Regions from separate parts of the Arthrobacter sp. 8AJ genome, predicted to be linked through region 1. Evidence: riboswitches for the same ligand, from Rfam matches in the RefSeq annotation. Region 1 holds a riboswitch; the other holds the start of a gene.
The links. Region 1 has a riboswitch for cyclic di-AMP ahead of BACI349Y_RS09330 (C40 family peptidase). Riboswitches for the same ligand answer to the same signal wherever they lie in the genome.
Positions count from the first base shown of each region.

Region 2: another riboswitch for cyclic di-AMP. It lies ahead of BACI349Y_RS15310 (C40 family peptidase); the one in region 1 lies ahead of BACI349Y_RS09330 (C40 family peptidase).

Region 1 is NZ_LR733289.1:2,000,060-2,007,527, reverse strand. Features, by position in the region: gene BACI349Y_RS09360 (metallophosphoesterase family protein) at 1-47, shown strand, start outside; gene BACI349Y_RS09355 (glucose 1-dehydrogenase) at 199-1,092, shown strand; gene BACI349Y_RS09350 (DUF1810 domain-containing protein) at 1,135-1,581, opposite strand; gene BACI349Y_RS09345 (DNA alkylation repair protein) at 1,602-2,132, opposite strand; gene BACI349Y_RS09340 (TraR/DksA family transcriptional regulator) at 2,129-2,488, opposite strand; gene BACI349Y_RS20250 (hypothetical protein) at 2,510-2,821, opposite strand; gene BACI349Y_RS09335 (coiled-coil domain-containing protein) at 2,818-3,831, opposite strand; cyclic di-AMP (ydaO/yuaA leader) riboswitch at 4,084-4,255, shown strand; gene BACI349Y_RS09330 (C40 family peptidase) at 4,259-5,104, shown strand; gene BACI349Y_RS09325 (protein adenylyltransferase SelO) at 5,213-6,673, opposite strand; gene BACI349Y_RS09320 (ribonuclease Z) at 6,683-7,468, opposite strand, start outside.
Region 2 is NZ_LR733289.1:3,299,449-3,306,916, reverse strand. Features, by position in the region: gene BACI349Y_RS15315 (M23 family metallopeptidase) at 1-482, shown strand, start outside; cyclic di-AMP (ydaO/yuaA leader) riboswitch at 611-790, shown strand; gene BACI349Y_RS15310 (C40 family peptidase) at 861-1,541, shown strand; gene BACI349Y_RS15305 (NlpC/P60 family protein) at 1,706-2,470, shown strand; gene BACI349Y_RS15300 (HNH endonuclease) at 2,736-3,236, shown strand; gene mobA (molybdenum cofactor guanylyltransferase) at 3,283-3,999, shown strand; gene BACI349Y_RS20345 (DUF6457 domain-containing protein) at 3,996-4,289, shown strand; gene BACI349Y_RS15290 (molybdopterin molybdotransferase MoeA) at 4,286-5,698, shown strand; gene fdhD (formate dehydrogenase accessory sulfurtransferase FdhD) at 5,778-6,656, shown strand; gene BACI349Y_RS15280 (alpha-mannosidase) at 6,781-7,468, shown strand, end outside.

The sequences.
Region 1 (7,468 bases):
GCGGGCGGTTGGCGGAGGTCAGGCTGGTGGAGGTCCGCCGCGACTGAGCCCGCGGAGCAGCTTGGCAGGGCGGCGGATTTCTGCCTAGGGTAGGAACCGTAAGCATGCTTAGTTTTAGTGGTTGCCCCGGCAGCCCGGGGCTGCTGCACCATCCGGGCGAAGAACCAGCCCGCGTCCAGCACGAACAGGAGTACCACCATGACTGACCAGTACACCTTCCGTAATCCCGTGACTGCCTACGAAAAGATCTCCCCGCCCAAGCAGCACCAGCCCGAGCCCGGACTCGATGCTGAGCTGGCGCCCAAGGCCGACCTCGGGGAAGAGACCTACCGGGGCACCGGGCGGCTGGAAGGCCGCCGGGCCATCGTGACCGGCGCGGACTCGGGCATCGGGGCAGCAACGGCGATCGCTTTCGCACGGGAGGGCGCCGACGTCGTGCTTTCCTACCTGCCGCAGGAAGAGGAGGACGCCTCGCGCATTGCCGGACTCATTGAGGCCGCCGGCCGCAAGGCCGTCAAGGTACCCGGCGACCTGAAGGACTCCGCCGTGTGCCGGGAACTGGTGGACACGGCGGTGGCCGTGCTGGGCGGGGTTGACATCCTGGTCAACAACGCCGGAAAACAGGTTGCGCAGGAGGACTTGCAGGACATCAGCGACGAGCAGTTCGACCACACGCTGAAGACCAACGTCTATGCCATGTTCTGGGTGACCAAGGCCGCCGTGCCGCACATGCCGGCGGGCTCAACCATCATCAACACCACGTCGATCCAGGCCTACAACCCGTCCCCCACGCTGGTGGACTACGCCACCACCAAGGCCAGCATCAACAACTTCACCAAGGGCCTGGCCCAGCAGCTGGCGCCCAAGGGAATCCGGGTAAACGCGGTGGCCCCGGGACCCATCTGGACGCCCCTGCAGGTCAGCAGCGGCCAGCCCAAGGAGGAACTGCCCGAGTTTGGCCAGTCCACTCCCCTGGGCCGCGCGGGCCAGCCCGCCGAGCTTGCCCCCGCCTATGTCTTCCTGGCCTCGCCCGAGTCCAGCTACGTGGTGGGCGAGACGCTCAACGTCAACGGCGGCAGCCCAACACCGTAGCGCGACCCGGGCTCCCCGCAGCAGCGGGGCAGCCGCCGGAGGTCAGCCGGCCGCGTCCTGGCCGGCCAGGAGCTCGTCCGTGGCCGGGTCCGGTTCCCCGTTGAAGAACTGGGCGAGGACGGTCTTGAACACTGTTTCTCCGGGCGCCGCCCGGAGAAACAGTGTCATGCTGGAGCGGAGTTTCCTGGCGTCGATACCGCCGAAAATGTCGTCGGCCGACTGGTCGGCGTGGTTTGCCAGGACCAGCGCGCACTCCAGGAGCCGCGGACCCAGCACCTCGTGGTCCAGGTAGGCGCGGGCCTCCGCCAGCGAGGAAATGGCGTACTTGCGGGACATGTCGCTCTGTCCCAGCCCGGCAATCTGCGGGAAGACAAACCACATCCAGTGCCCGGACTTCCTGCCGACCTGCAGCTCGCCCAGCGCCTGCTCATAGGTTCCGCCGGTGTTTTGGGCGGCAACAAAACGCTCAAGGTCAAACGGTTCATTCATGTGGATCTCCTCGGTACGTTTCAAATGGACAAGCCTTTTTCAAGGGCGCCGGCCGCCGCCCGCAGCTGCGGGTCCGGGTCTTCCCGCCACCGCGCCAGGACAACGCCTGCCCGCTGCCGCTCGCGCTCCCCCAGCCCCGCCAGCAACGGGACCAGGACGTCGGTAAGAAGGGGCCCGGTCAGGTCCGCCGCCTGCGCGGAGCGAAGGAAGCCCTCCAGCCGGGTCAGGTCAGAGTGACGGAGCAGCCGCACCCGTGACTGCAGCAGCACCACCGCTGCCAGGCGGCGCTCGAACACCGGCCGGGAACCGGGCCGCGGCTGACCCCACAGGGCGGACGCCAGCATGACCGTGCCGTCATGGTCCAGGTCCTTGAACTTCCGCAGCGCATCACGCACGGTCCCGCGGACGGCCCCCACAGAAGAACCATAAGAGGCCAGTACCCCGCCCAGCCGGGCCCCGACGTCGTCCGCACGATACCAGGCGCCCTCGTTCTGCAGGGTCCGGTCCACGAAATCCGCCGCCGCGGACACAACGTCCGCCGTACCGGTCACCGTCCGCGCCCGGACGCCGCGTGCCGGATGCAGTACGGGGTCCAGGGGCGGGCTTCCAGCCTGCCCTCGGCGATGGGCTCCCCGCAGACGGCGCAGGTTCCATAGGTCCCCGCCGCCAGCCGGGCAAGGGCCGCCTCAATCTGGTCCAGGCCCGCCGAACTCTGTTTCAGGAGCGCGGAGGCCTGTGAGAGTTCGAAGGCGATGGTGGCACCCTCGGGATCGTGCTCGTCATCGACATTGGAATCCTGGCGCGCCGAGTTTGCTGCCTCGATGTCCGCCCGCAGCGCCGGCAACAGTGCCAGGCGCCGCGCCCGCTCCTCTTCGAGCATCGCACGGAACCGTTCGAAATCTGGCATGTTGACAGCCTAACGCGTCAGTCAGTACCAGTTCAGGGATACGGAGTGGTTCCAGGCCGCGCACGGGGAACCGTAGCGGTCGCGGATGTAGCCCAGGCCCCATTCGATCTGGGTGCGGTAGCTGGTGAGCCAGTCACCGCCGGCGCTGGCGTACTTCCCCGGGGGCAGGGCCTGCGGAATCCCATAGGCTCCGGAATAGGCATTGGTGGCGGTGGTCAGCCAGTTGGACTCCTTGGTCCACAGCTGGGCCAGGCACAGGAACTGGTCCTGACCCCACCCGTAGGCGGGCAGGCGTCCGGACGCGTAGCTTTTGGCCCCGGCGGGGTCGTTCACCGCACCGCCGGGAACAGAAGGCACGACGACGGCGGGAGGGCTTGGCGGGGCCGGTGCCGGGTCTTCCGGAGCGGGAGGGCCGGGGTTGCTGACGCCGGGATTGCTGACGGCGCCGGGGGCTGGACCGGGTTGTGCCGGATTGGCCTGGGCCGGGCTGCCACTGCGGCCGCCCTGGCTGCAGCCTCCGCCTGCCCGCGGGCCTGCTCCTCAGCGGCGGCACGTTTGGCCGCCTGGGCCGCCTCGTAGGCGGCCAGTGCGGCCTGGCCCTGGCGGTACTCACCCTCCATGGCCGCCGTCGTACCTTTCAGGGTGGCGAGCTGGGCGGTCAGCTCGCTGCCGTGCCGCTGCTCCTCTGCGACGCGTCGGGCCAGCGAATCCTGGGCGGAACGTGCGGCGTCCAGTTTTGCTTTCGCTTCCCCGGACAGGCGTTCCCGCTCGCTCCTGGCGGCTTTTTCCTGTTCGGTGAGGGCGGTGGCCGTCTTTTCGGCGGCGGCAGCACTGGCGACCAGGGTGGCAGTCTTGTCGCCCACGAGCTTGACCAGGTTGAGCCCCTGGACGCTGTTGGTTTCCAGGGCGTCCAGCGCGACGAAGAATCCTGCATTGGTACCGCCGGTCTTGTAGGACTGGACGGCCAGGGCACCGATGTCCTTCCGGTGCCGGGCCAGTTCCGCGTTGGCACGGGCGGCGTGGGCGGACAGGGTATCCAGGCGGGAGGTGGCTGCCTGCAGCGCGGCGTCTGCGGCGGCGTAGTCGGCGGCCGAGCGCACGGCCATCCCGCCTGCTGCCTCCGAATCCGCCTCAAGGTCCGTCAGGAGTCCATTAATGGTGGCGATTTCTGCGGCTTTTGCCGCTTCGGACGATTTCGCCTCCTGCACGTCCGCCCAGGAGGGATACCCGCCGGGCGGTGGCGGCTCGTCGGCCGCCGCCGGCAGCATGGTGCCTGCGGCCAGGGCAAGGGCCAGGAGGCCTCCCTGCCAAGGGAGCCTCGCGATGGTCACGAACAGGGGCATAGTCCGGAAGCTTACCGCCGGATTCCCGCGCAACGCAGGCTGCTGTTTCCACATTGTTACCGTGCTCAACAGGAAAAGTATCAGCAGAGGTCCGCCCAGGAACGCCCTGGAATGTCCAGACGTTTGCGCAATGCGAGAGAAGAACATCGTATGTTATCCAAATGTGACAATTGCGATGCACCTGGGTTATGGTCGACTGGTGTCCCTCTCAGACGGGACATTCCCGTCAGCATGCCGAGCCCTGCCGCTGATCATGGGATCCAACCGCTCCAGTTGGCAGGGACGGGGGAACCAAGTTTCCACGGCCATATTGTGGCCTAGGGGTTAAGTCGAATGCGCTTCCGCCTACCGCGGAGCCGCTTCCGGCCGGGTATCTCCAGCCCGAACCCGACAGCTCACCCCGCAGGCATGGGAGAGGCGATCAACCGTGTCAAAAAATTCCATTTCAGCCCGTCACCGCGCGACTCCGGCCCGCTCCATTGTGCTCGAGGGCCTCGCCGTAACAGCAAAATCCCAGGCCCGCTCGCTGGGCCGCCCGGCGCTCGCCGTTGCTGCAGCGTCCGGCATCGCCTTCGGAGTCGGCGCCCCGGCCCATGCAGGTGTATCCGGCCCGGACACCACTGAGCAGACCAGCGTCCAGGCCACCTCGGCACCCGCTGCCCCGGCCGCAGCCCCCGCTGCAGCAGCAGGTAACGTCCACACCGTCGTTTCCGGCGACACCCTTGGCGCCATCGCTTCAGCCTACGGCGTCAGCCTCAATGACGTGCTGTCCGCCAACGGCCTGGGACTGTCCTCGATCATCTACCCGGGCGACCAGATCCAGATTCCGGGCGCAGGCTACACCGCAGCCCCGGCGCCGGCCCCTGCAGCAGCACCCGTGCAGGCCGCAGCCGCCACCGCTCCGGCGAACACCGGCATGAACATGTCTTACGCCTCGGCAACCCCCGTGGCATCAACCACCGGCACCGGCACCGGCGCAGCGATCCTCGCCTCGGCCTACGGCCAGCTGGGCGTCAAGCAGGATTGCACCGCCATGGTCGAGAAGGCGCTGCGTTCCGTCGGCAAGTCCGTGGGCGACCTGGCCCCCACCCAGTTCTTCCAGTACGGCACCGTTGTAGGCGCTCCCGCCCCCGGCGACCTGATCATCACCTCCGGACACGTGGGCGTTTACGCAGGCAACGGCCAGGTTGTCAGCGGCGGCGTCAACGGCTTCGACACGCAGGTGCACTCCATCAGCTGGCTCGGCGGCTACTCCGCTGTGCGCGTAGCCTAGTCTTCGCACTGTCCGGTGCCCTTGGCGGCCCCGGACGAAGCAGGAGGGTGGCAGCCGGGAATACCGGTTGCCACCCTCCTGTCGTTTTGCCCCCGCGGCCCGCTGCGGTCAGGTGCCGCAGAAGGTCATGTAGCTGCCGAAGTCGTCGGGCGCCCCCTGCAGGTAGCGTTCCAGGCCGGGCCGCTCGGTGAAGGGGTCGCTGACCGCCTCCAGCAGTTGCTGCAGTGGAGCCAGGTTTCCGGCGGTGGCAGCGGACAGCGCCTCTTCCACCAGGTGGTTCCGCGGAATGTAGGCCGGGTTCACGCTGTCCATCAGCTCCGGGTCAGGTTGCAGCGCCTGCCACCGGTCCAGCCAGGCATCGAGGGCGGCCAGGTCGAGGACCATGCCGCGCACGGGACGAAGGTCCCCGCGGGCCGCTTTGCCCAGGTTGCGGAAGAACAGGGTGTAGTCCACGGGTCCGTCCTTAAGAAGGTCGAGGACATCATCCACCAGGGCCCCGGCGCCGTTTTCATCGACGCTGTCCAGCCCCAGCTTGGCCGTCATCCCGCGGGTCCATGCCTGGCTGTAGTGGCCCCGGAAACTGCCCAGGACCTCCACTGCCGGGGCCACGGCTTTCTCCTGGTCCTGGTCAATCAGCGGCAGCATGGCCTCGGCGAGCCGGGCCAGGTTCCATTCGGCCAGGACAGGCTGGTTGGCATAGGCATAGCGTCCGCCGACGTCAATGGAACTGTAAACGGCGGCCGGGTTGAAGGCATCCATGAACGCGCACGGGCCGTAGTCGATGGTTTCCCCGGAGATGGTCATGTTGTCCGTGTTCATGACCCCGTGTACGAAGCCAACGAGCATCCACCGGGCCACCAGCTCCGCCTGGGCGGAGACGACCGCCGCGAACAGCGCAAGGTAGGGGTTGTCGGCATCCGCCGCGTGGGGGTAGTGCCTGCCGATGGCGTGGTCCGCCAGCCGCTTCAGGAGGTCCATATTTTCGGTGGCGCGGGCGTACTGGAAGCTGCCGACGCGCAAATGGCTGCCCGCAACCCGCGCCAGGACGGCGCCGGGCAGCATGTCATCGCGCCGGACCTGCCGGCCGGTGGCCACGACGGCGAGTGAACGGGTGGTGGGAATGTGCAGTGCGTGCATGGCCTCACTGACGATGTACTCACGCAGCATGGGCCCGACCACGGCACGGCCGTCCCCCGCGCGGGCGAAGGGCGTTCGCCCCGAACCTTTGAGATGGACGTCCAGGAGGCGGCCGGCCCGGTCAGTGACCTCGCCCAGCAGCAGGGCCCGTCCGTCGCCGAGCAGGGGCGAATACCCGCCAAACTGGTGTCCGGCGTACGCCTGCGCCACGGGTGTGGCACCGGCCGGCACATGGTTTCCCACAAGGAGCCGCACACCCTCGGGGCTGCGCAGGTACTGCGGGTCGAGGCCCAGGTCCGTTGCCAGTTTCCCGTTCAGGACGAGGAGCTCAGGGCTGGGCGCTTCCTCGGCCTGCCAGGGCACGGCGAGTTCCGCCAGTTCCCGGGCGAAACGGCCATCGAAAGTGACCGTGGATTCAGCTGCTGCCGTCATGGTTTAACCCTATCGCCGTTGTTGGGGCCGCCGTGGGACGGGGATGCGGTCAAGGTCGTTGGCGGCGATCACGGTAACCCCCGGAGCCCGTGCCTGCGCCTGTTGTTCCAGCACTGAGACGTCGTCGCCGTACCGTGCGGAGAAGTGGGTGAGCACCAGGGTGCGGGCCCTGCCGGACGCCGCCAGCTCCCCGGCCTGCCCGGCAGTGAGGTGCAGGTATTGCCGTGCCAGGGCGTCGTCGTCGTCACTGAACGTTGACTCGGTGACCAGCAGGTCAGCCCCGTCCGCCAGGTCCTCGGCGCCCGGGCACGGCGCGGTGTCCATAATGAAGGCGAAGCGCTGGCCCGGCCTGGGTACGCTCACATCCTCCAGCCTGACTGCCCCAAGGACGCCGTCGCGTTGCAGCCGGCCCACATCCGGCCCTCCGATTCCTGCCGCCCGGAGCCGCTCCGGCAGTAACGTGCGTCCGTCAGGCTCCCTTAGCTGGTAACCGTAGGTCTCGATGCGGTGCCTCAGGGGCTGCACCTCCAGGCAGTCCGCCACGGGCCCGGCGCCCGAATGCGGGTGGAGCCGCAGGTCGATGCCGGGCGAACCCACTGCCACCAAGGCCTGCACCACCGGGTCACCCGACGCCGGATAGTGCAGGTGGACAGGGTGTGGCACACCGTCAAGGGCCATCCGGGACAGGACCCCAGGCAACCCGTAGCAGTGGTCACCGTGCACATGGGTGAGGCAGATCCTGGTGATGTGGCCGGCCGCGACGCCGGCGTGGATCATCTGGCGCTGGGTTCCCTC
Region 2 (7,468 bases), 1.3 Mb from region 1:
CGGCAGTGGTGACCCAGGCCGACCCCGACGGGAAGCTGAAGCAGCTCCTGAGCGCCCAGTCCGCCGGCTCCGTCACCCGGGCAGCCTCGGCCGGCACCCTGGCCGCACCGCTGGCATCCCTCACCACCGCGTCGCCCTTTGGCTACCGGGTGAGCCCCATCACCGGCGGCTCCGGAGACTTCCACCGCGGCCAGGACTTCGTGGCGCAGTGCGGAACGTCCGTCCTGGCGGCCGCGACCGGCACCGTGACCTTCGCAGGCTGGCACCAGTACGGCGGTGGGAACCGGGTGGTCATCGACCACGGCAACGGGCTGGAGACCACCTACAACCACCTGTCGTCGTTCAACGTCAAGGTGGGACAGACCGTCTCCCGCGGCGAGGTCGTGGCGCTCAGCGGCACCACGGGCGCATCCACCGGCTGCCACCTGCACTTTGAGGTCCAGGTCAACGGCGAAGTGGTCGATCCCATGGGCTGGCTGTAACCGAATGAGTGTGCACTCTCAGATCGTAGCGACTTGCCGTGACCTGAATGTGACATTGAAACAAAACTGCTGTACCGTCTAACTCGCGTCAACTTTTCCGAAGTTGACGCTCTTGAGTGGATTGCCTAACTCTGCCACCGCTCAAGGTCCGTTCGCATTTCATCGTCTGGCAGGGGCGGGGGAACCAATTTTGGCCTTCATTTCCTGAAGGCCTTGGGGTTAAGTCATGAGCTTCCCAGGAAGCAGAGTGGCCGGGTGACTCCCATCCGAATCCGACAGCTCACCTCGCAGGCATTGGGAGAGGCTACCTTCGTGTCTTCACGCCATCATTCTGCGCGCCACCGTGCGCAAACGGTTCGCACCAACCCCCTGGACGCCGTGTCCAAGGCCGTCAGTGCAAATGCCGGGACCGTAGGCCGCCAGGCTGCCGTTGTGGCAGCCGCATCGGGCCTTATCCTGAGCATGGGCCTGCCCGCCACCGCAGCTGACACCACCGCCGGTGTCTCTGCATCCACCGAGTCCGGTTCGGCCCAGACGGCCCTCGCCGTCACCGCCGCCCCCACGGCTACGGTTTCCTTCGAGCGTCCCGCCGTCAAGACCACCGCAGCTCCAAAGGTGGAAGCGGTGCGTCCCCAGTCCACCGCACCGGCCGTGCGCGACGCCGCTGCCACTGCAGGCCAGGACGCTGCCCCTGCCGCCAAGGCTGCAGAGACTGTCTCCGCCGCAACCTCCGGTATTGCAGCAATCGCCTACACCGGCATCGGCCACTCCTACGTCTGGGGCGGCACCAGCCCCGTTACAGGCTGGGACTGCTCCGGGTTCGTCCAGTGGGTCTACGCCCAGGCCGGCATCAGCATCCCCCGCACCAACGCGTGGAACATCATGACCCCCACCTCCACCCCGCAGCCGGGCGACCTTGTGGTCCAGAACGGCGGCGCGCACGTGGGCATCTACGTCGGCAACGGCATGATGGTCAGCGCACTCAACCCTTCCCAGGGCACGCTGCTCCACTCGCCTGCAGCCACCGGTACCTCGTCGTACTACCACCTCAACAAGTAGTTCTTGGGCTTCACGCTCCAAGGGCTATTTCTTTGCCCAAAGCTTTTTCGCTAGAAACCACATCCCCGTTCGGGATGCGCCGGCGTACCCCCAAGATGCCGGCGCATCCAGCTTCCCTTTGCCTGCCTACACGCGGTTCGAAGGAAAAACGAAAGAGAGAACTGATGACGACTCGTGCTACCGCACGGCACCGCGCCGAGGTCACCAAAACCAACTCGATCGCTGTCATTGCCAAAGCTGTCAGCGACAACGCCGGTGGCATGGGCCGCCAGGCTGCTGTCATCGCTGCTGCTTCCGGCCTGGTCCTGACCAGTGGCATTGCGGCCAACGCTGCCGACACCAACGTCAAGCGCGATTCCGCTCCCGCGTCCCAGATGGAAGTTGAATCCGTCGTCGACGCCCCGATCTCCGCGGCTTCCACCATTGCCATCAGCTACGAGAAGCCTGCCGTTACCACCACGCCGGCTCCCGTCGCCGAGCCTGAGCCCGAGGTTCAGGTACAGGAAGCTGCTCCTGCCGCCCAGCCGGCTGCTCCCAAGGTCACCGCCAAGGTTGCCACGGCTGCCGCTCCGGCCGCCCCTGCAGCCCAGGCTTCGGCCAGCGGCAAGGGTGCTGCCATCCTGTCCGCAGCCTATGCACAGCTCGGTGTCATGCAGGACTGCACCATGCTGGTGACCAACTCCCTGGCCGCCGTGGGCATCCACTTCCACGACTGGCCGGCCGGTTACCTGTCCCTGGGCCGCACCGTGAGTGCAGCCGAAGCGCAGCCGGGCGACCTTATCTACTACGCCAACGGCGGCTCGGGCATGGCCCACATCGCTGTGTACGCCGGCAACGGCATGGCCGTCCACGGTGGCTACAACGGAAACCAGACCGTGGTCTTCAGCGCGAACGTGGGTTCCGGCCCCGTCTTCATCCGCGTCAACTAAGCATTCCAGTGGCGGCCTGATCCAGCGCCGGCCGCGAATTGGGCAAGGGACCCCCGCCACCAGGCGGGGGTCCCTTGCGCTTTAATGGGTTCCTCCAGTGGAGCCCTTGCCTTTCCCGTCTTCGGGCCCGGTTGGGCTCCGGGGCGGCGATTACCTGATTCTGCATTTCTTTGTTTACTCTTGTGATGTCGATCCATAGCCCGGACATGCCGAGGGCAGCCGGCCCTCGTGCCCCTGACGGGTGCGGCCGTGAAGAGGTAAGTGCATGCGCACTCTCGTTCTGAATGCTGGATATGAACCGCTGGCGGTTATCACTTTCCGCCGGGCGCTGGTGCTTGTGCTCACGGGCAAGGCAAGCGTGGTGGCCGAGGGGGATGACCCGGTGGTAGGGCCCACCGACGTCCTGGGCCGCCCGTCCGTGATCCTCCTCAACCGCTACATCCGGCCCCGGTACAACCACTCGACGGCAGTCAGCCGGAGGGGTGTGCTCCGGCGCGACGGACATAAATGTGCCTACTGCGGCAAGGCGGCGCACACAATCGACCACGTTCACCCGAAGTCCCGGGGCGGTGCCGATTCATGGGAGAACCTTGTGGCCGCCTGCCTGCGGTGCAACAACGTCAAGGGCGACCACACTCCCGCGGAAATGGGCTGGACCCTTCGGTTCGTGCCCGAGCCGCCGCACGGAACGATCTGGCAGATCAAGGAACTGGAGAAGCCGACGCCGGCGTGGGATCCGTTCCTGCTCCCGGAGCGCGCCGCCTGACGCCCTCGCGCTGCCCGGCAGCCCAGCTGATCGCTAGGCTGGGGGAGTGCAAGAGAGCATGTTGGTTTTCGATGCCCTGATCCTGGCCGGGGGGCGGTCATCCCGGCTGGGCGGGGTACCCAAGCAGTCCCTGGTATACCAGGGCCAGACCCTCCTCGAGCGTGCCGTGGCCGCGGCAGCCGGCGCCCGCCGCACCGGGGTGGTCGGTGATGCGGGATCCCTGCCGGGAGAGTCCGGGGCCGCGGGTTCGGCGGCCCCGTCAACCCGGCCGTCCACCCTGCTGATGTGCCGCGAGGAGCCGCGGTTCGCCGGGCCTGCTGCCGCAATAGCCGCAGGCCTGGCCGCGCTGGCCCAGGGAGGCGAAGGGGCGCCCTACTGCCTGGTGCTGGCGTGCGACATGCCGCTGGCCTCCCAGGCGGTGGCTGTGCTGAAGGATGCCCTGACGCGCACCGATGTGGCGGACGGTGGGGGCGGCGTGATGGCTTGTTCCGGGGATGGCAGGGCTCAGCCCTTGGCAGGTTTTTACAGCACGGCTGGGTTAACAAAAGCCTGCGCCGACCTGGCTGCGCGCAGCGCCCTGGTCAACGGATCCGTGAGGGCGCTCCTTGCTAGTCTGGACGTGCAGCTTGTCACAGTCCCCGCCGGGTCCACATCCGATGTGGATACCTGGGACGATGCTGCCGCGCTGGGGATTTCCGCCGGGAACCAGCGCGCGGGCCAGGACCGGTTCATGGGCGGAGCTAACGTGGGAGGCAAGTCGTGAAAAGCCAGGATGAGACGCTGGAAGAGTGGTGCAGGGCGCTTCTCCAGGCCTACAAGCTTGAAGATGTCCAGGTGGATGTCAACGCCGTGCTGGCGCTGGCCGGCGTCGCTGCCCATGCGGTTGTCAGGCCGGCCGCGCCGCTGACCACCTTCATCGCAGGCTTCGCCGCGGGACTGGCGGCTGCTCCCGGCAGGGCAATGGACGCAGCATCGATGGACGCGGCGCTGGCCGTTGCCCGTTCCCTGGCCGAAGACTACGACGCTGAAGCTGCCGGGACTCCCGGCGAATGACGGCAGAACGCCACAGCGATCCGGAGGCGCCACCGGGCAGTGATGCAGAGGCGCACAAAACTGAACAGCCGCATGATGCCCACCATCATGCGGCCCACACCTGGCAAGAAGCCCGGCAAGCTGCGTTCGATGCAGCAACCCCCATACCCCCCGGGCCGGTGGCGCTCCGGATAGCCCTGGGCCGCCGGCTTGACCGGGACATCGTGGCCCTTCAGGACATGCCCCACTACGCGTCCTCAGCCATGGACGGCTGGGCGGTCAACGGCAGCGGCCCGTGGATCCCCGTGGAGCCCGGAACGCGGCTGGCACCGCACCAGGCCAGTCCCATCGCCACGGGAGGCCTCATCCCGCCCGGCGCCAAGGCAGTTCTTCGCACCGAAAATGCTGTCCTCGGCACGGACGATGAAGGGCTCCCCATCCTGATGACCGGCGGCAAGGCGCGCCCGGGTGAGCCCCGCGCCGGAGAGCACATCCGCAAGGCCGGGGAGGAAGCATTGGAAGGGGACACCCTGGTCAAGGCAGGGGTGGAGCTCAACCCGGCACACCTGGCGCTGGCCGCCCTGGCCGGTTACGACGAAGTCCAGGTCCAGGGGAAGCCGGTGGTCCGCCTGGTGCTTACGGGGTCAGAGGTGGTGGAACAGGGCACGCCGGCCCCGGGCCAGGTGCGCGACACGTTCGGCCCCCAGTTGCCCGACGTCGTTGCCATGCTGGGCGGCATCACCGGCGGACAGCAGCGGATCGGCGATTCCTACGACGAATGGCTGGCGGCGCTTGAGGACGTGCTGCCGGAGGTGCCCGGCGCGCCGGACCTGCCCGCCGACGTCGTTATCACCACCGGGGGTACCGGGCGCTCCGGAACGGACCACCTGCGGCGGGCTGTGGCGGAGCTCGGCGGACGGCTCATCATCGACGGCGTGGCAATGCGTCCGGGACACCCCGCGGTTCTCGCCGAACTTCCGGACGGCCGCTTCGTCCTGGGGCTTCCTGGCAACCCGCTGGCGGCCATGATGGCCCTCTCCACCGTGGGTGCTCCGCTGCTGGCCGCGTTGGGGCACCGCCCCATGCCGCCCGTGGAGGAAGTGCCCTGCGGGACGATGGTCGAGCCGGACCCCGGACGCACCAGGCTGATGCCGTTCCGGCTGCTGTACGGCATGGCGTCTCCGGCGCAGCATACGGGACCGGGCATGATGCGCGGGCTGGCTGCTGCCGATGGGGTCCTGGTGGTGCCGCCGCACGGAGTGCAGTTGGGCGAACTGGTGCCGGCCTTCGCGCTGCCCTGGGGGCCGCCCATTCCGCGCCGCGGTGACGGGGAGGCCAAAGCCAAACCGCGGAGCACTGCCCGGACCGGCCAGCCCAAGGCCAAGCCGGCACCCAGTGGGCCCGTGGACTGGAGCGCCCTCCTGGGCTAAGCCGGTCCTGGGTTGGTCCCGTGGGCCGGGGCAGGCTCTGTTGGTGCCATGATGGAGTAATGAACAGGCAGGGTGGAACATGGGACGAGTAACCCAGCGCCGCAAGGTGCACAAATATCTCCTGGATGGTTCTCCGGGTGCCCTGGAGTACCCGGTCCGCCACCGCGAGGATGTCCTCGCCGTGGAAGAACCGCTGGAAATCCGGCTGGGCGGGCTGTCCTATTCGGTCACCATGCGCACGCCCGGCGACGATTTTGACCTGGTGGCCGGATTCCTGGTGTCCGAAGGGGTTATCTGGACCCCTGAACAGCTGGTGTCGCTGCGGTTCTGCGCCGGCGAGGACGAAAACGGCGTCCAGACATTCAACGTGGTGGAGGCCCAGTTGCGGCCGGACGTGCCACTCCCCGACACCGGCCGCAGGGTCTATACGTCCAGCTCCTGCGGCATTTGCGGGACGGACTCCATCGAAGCCGTCCAGAAGTCCTCGCACCACAGCCCGCAGGCGGACCCGCTGACGGTGGACGCCAAGGTCCTGGCCTCCCTGCCGGACCTGCTGCGGGAGTCCCAGCGCGTCTTTGATGACACCGGCGGCGTTCACGCGGCGGGCCTGTTCAGGATCGACGACGACGGCGCGCCACGGCTCCTGTGCCTGCGCGAAGACGTGGGGCGGCACAATGCGGTGGACAAAGTGGTGGGCTGGGCTCTGCGCGAAGGGCTCCTGCCGTTGACCGGGACGGTCCTCCAAGTGTCCGGCCGGGCATCCTTCGAGCTGGTGCAGAAAGCCTCGCTCGCCGGAATTCCCGTCCTGGCTGCCGTCAGTGCCCCGTCCAGCCTCGCCGTGGAACTGGCAGAAGCGAACGGTTTGACCGTGGCGGGATTCAGCCGCGGCACCAGTTTCAACATCTATGCCGGGGACTCCCGGATCCTGAGGCCCGAACCCGCCGTCCCAAGGACGTAGCGGCGCCAACGCCCGGGCCGGCCCGCTGCCTGGGCGCAGGGGGTTGGTTGCAGTGCTGTCAGCGGGTAGATTTGTCCATCGAATGGACTCGATGATCCAGTCTCCAGCTTAAAGAGGACCTATATTGCATGACGACCGCAGGATCACGGAAGTCCGCCTGGCCAGGTTTGTGCGGGAGCGCATTGTCCCTGCCGTTTACAGCAGGACAGTCCCGCTTGCCCTGAGCAGTTGGGAAGTGCCCGGTGAGCCGGTCCCCGCGCTCGAGGCGATGCGGCAGGAGTTCCAGCCGCAGGAGCACGGTGCCCCCTGGGGGCGGCCGTGGGGTACCACCTGGCTGCGGCTGCAGGGGGAGGTGCCCGAATCCTGGGGCGGCGGCCCGGACACCACGGTGGAGGTGGTGGTGGACCTGGGGTTCACCACCGAGGCCCCGGGGTTCCAGTGCGAGGGCATCGCCTGGCGCTCCGATGGCAGCATCATCAAGGCAATATCACCCCGCAACCAGTACATCCCGCTCAAGCTGCTGGGCAGCGGCATGGCCGTGGACTTCTACGTTGAGGCGGCCGCGAACCCGGACATGGCCCAGGGCTGGACGTTTGCCGCCACCCCGTTGGGGGACAGGGCGACCGCCGGGGAAGCCCCGCAGTACCGGCTGGGAAACATCGCCATCGCCGAACTGAACCAGACCGTGTGGGAACTCCAGCAGGACATCTGGACCCTTGCCGGCCTCATGGAGCAGCTTCCGCTGGAGCTCCCGCGCCGCCACGAGATCCTCCGGGCGCTCGAACACATGATGGACGTGATGGACCCGGACG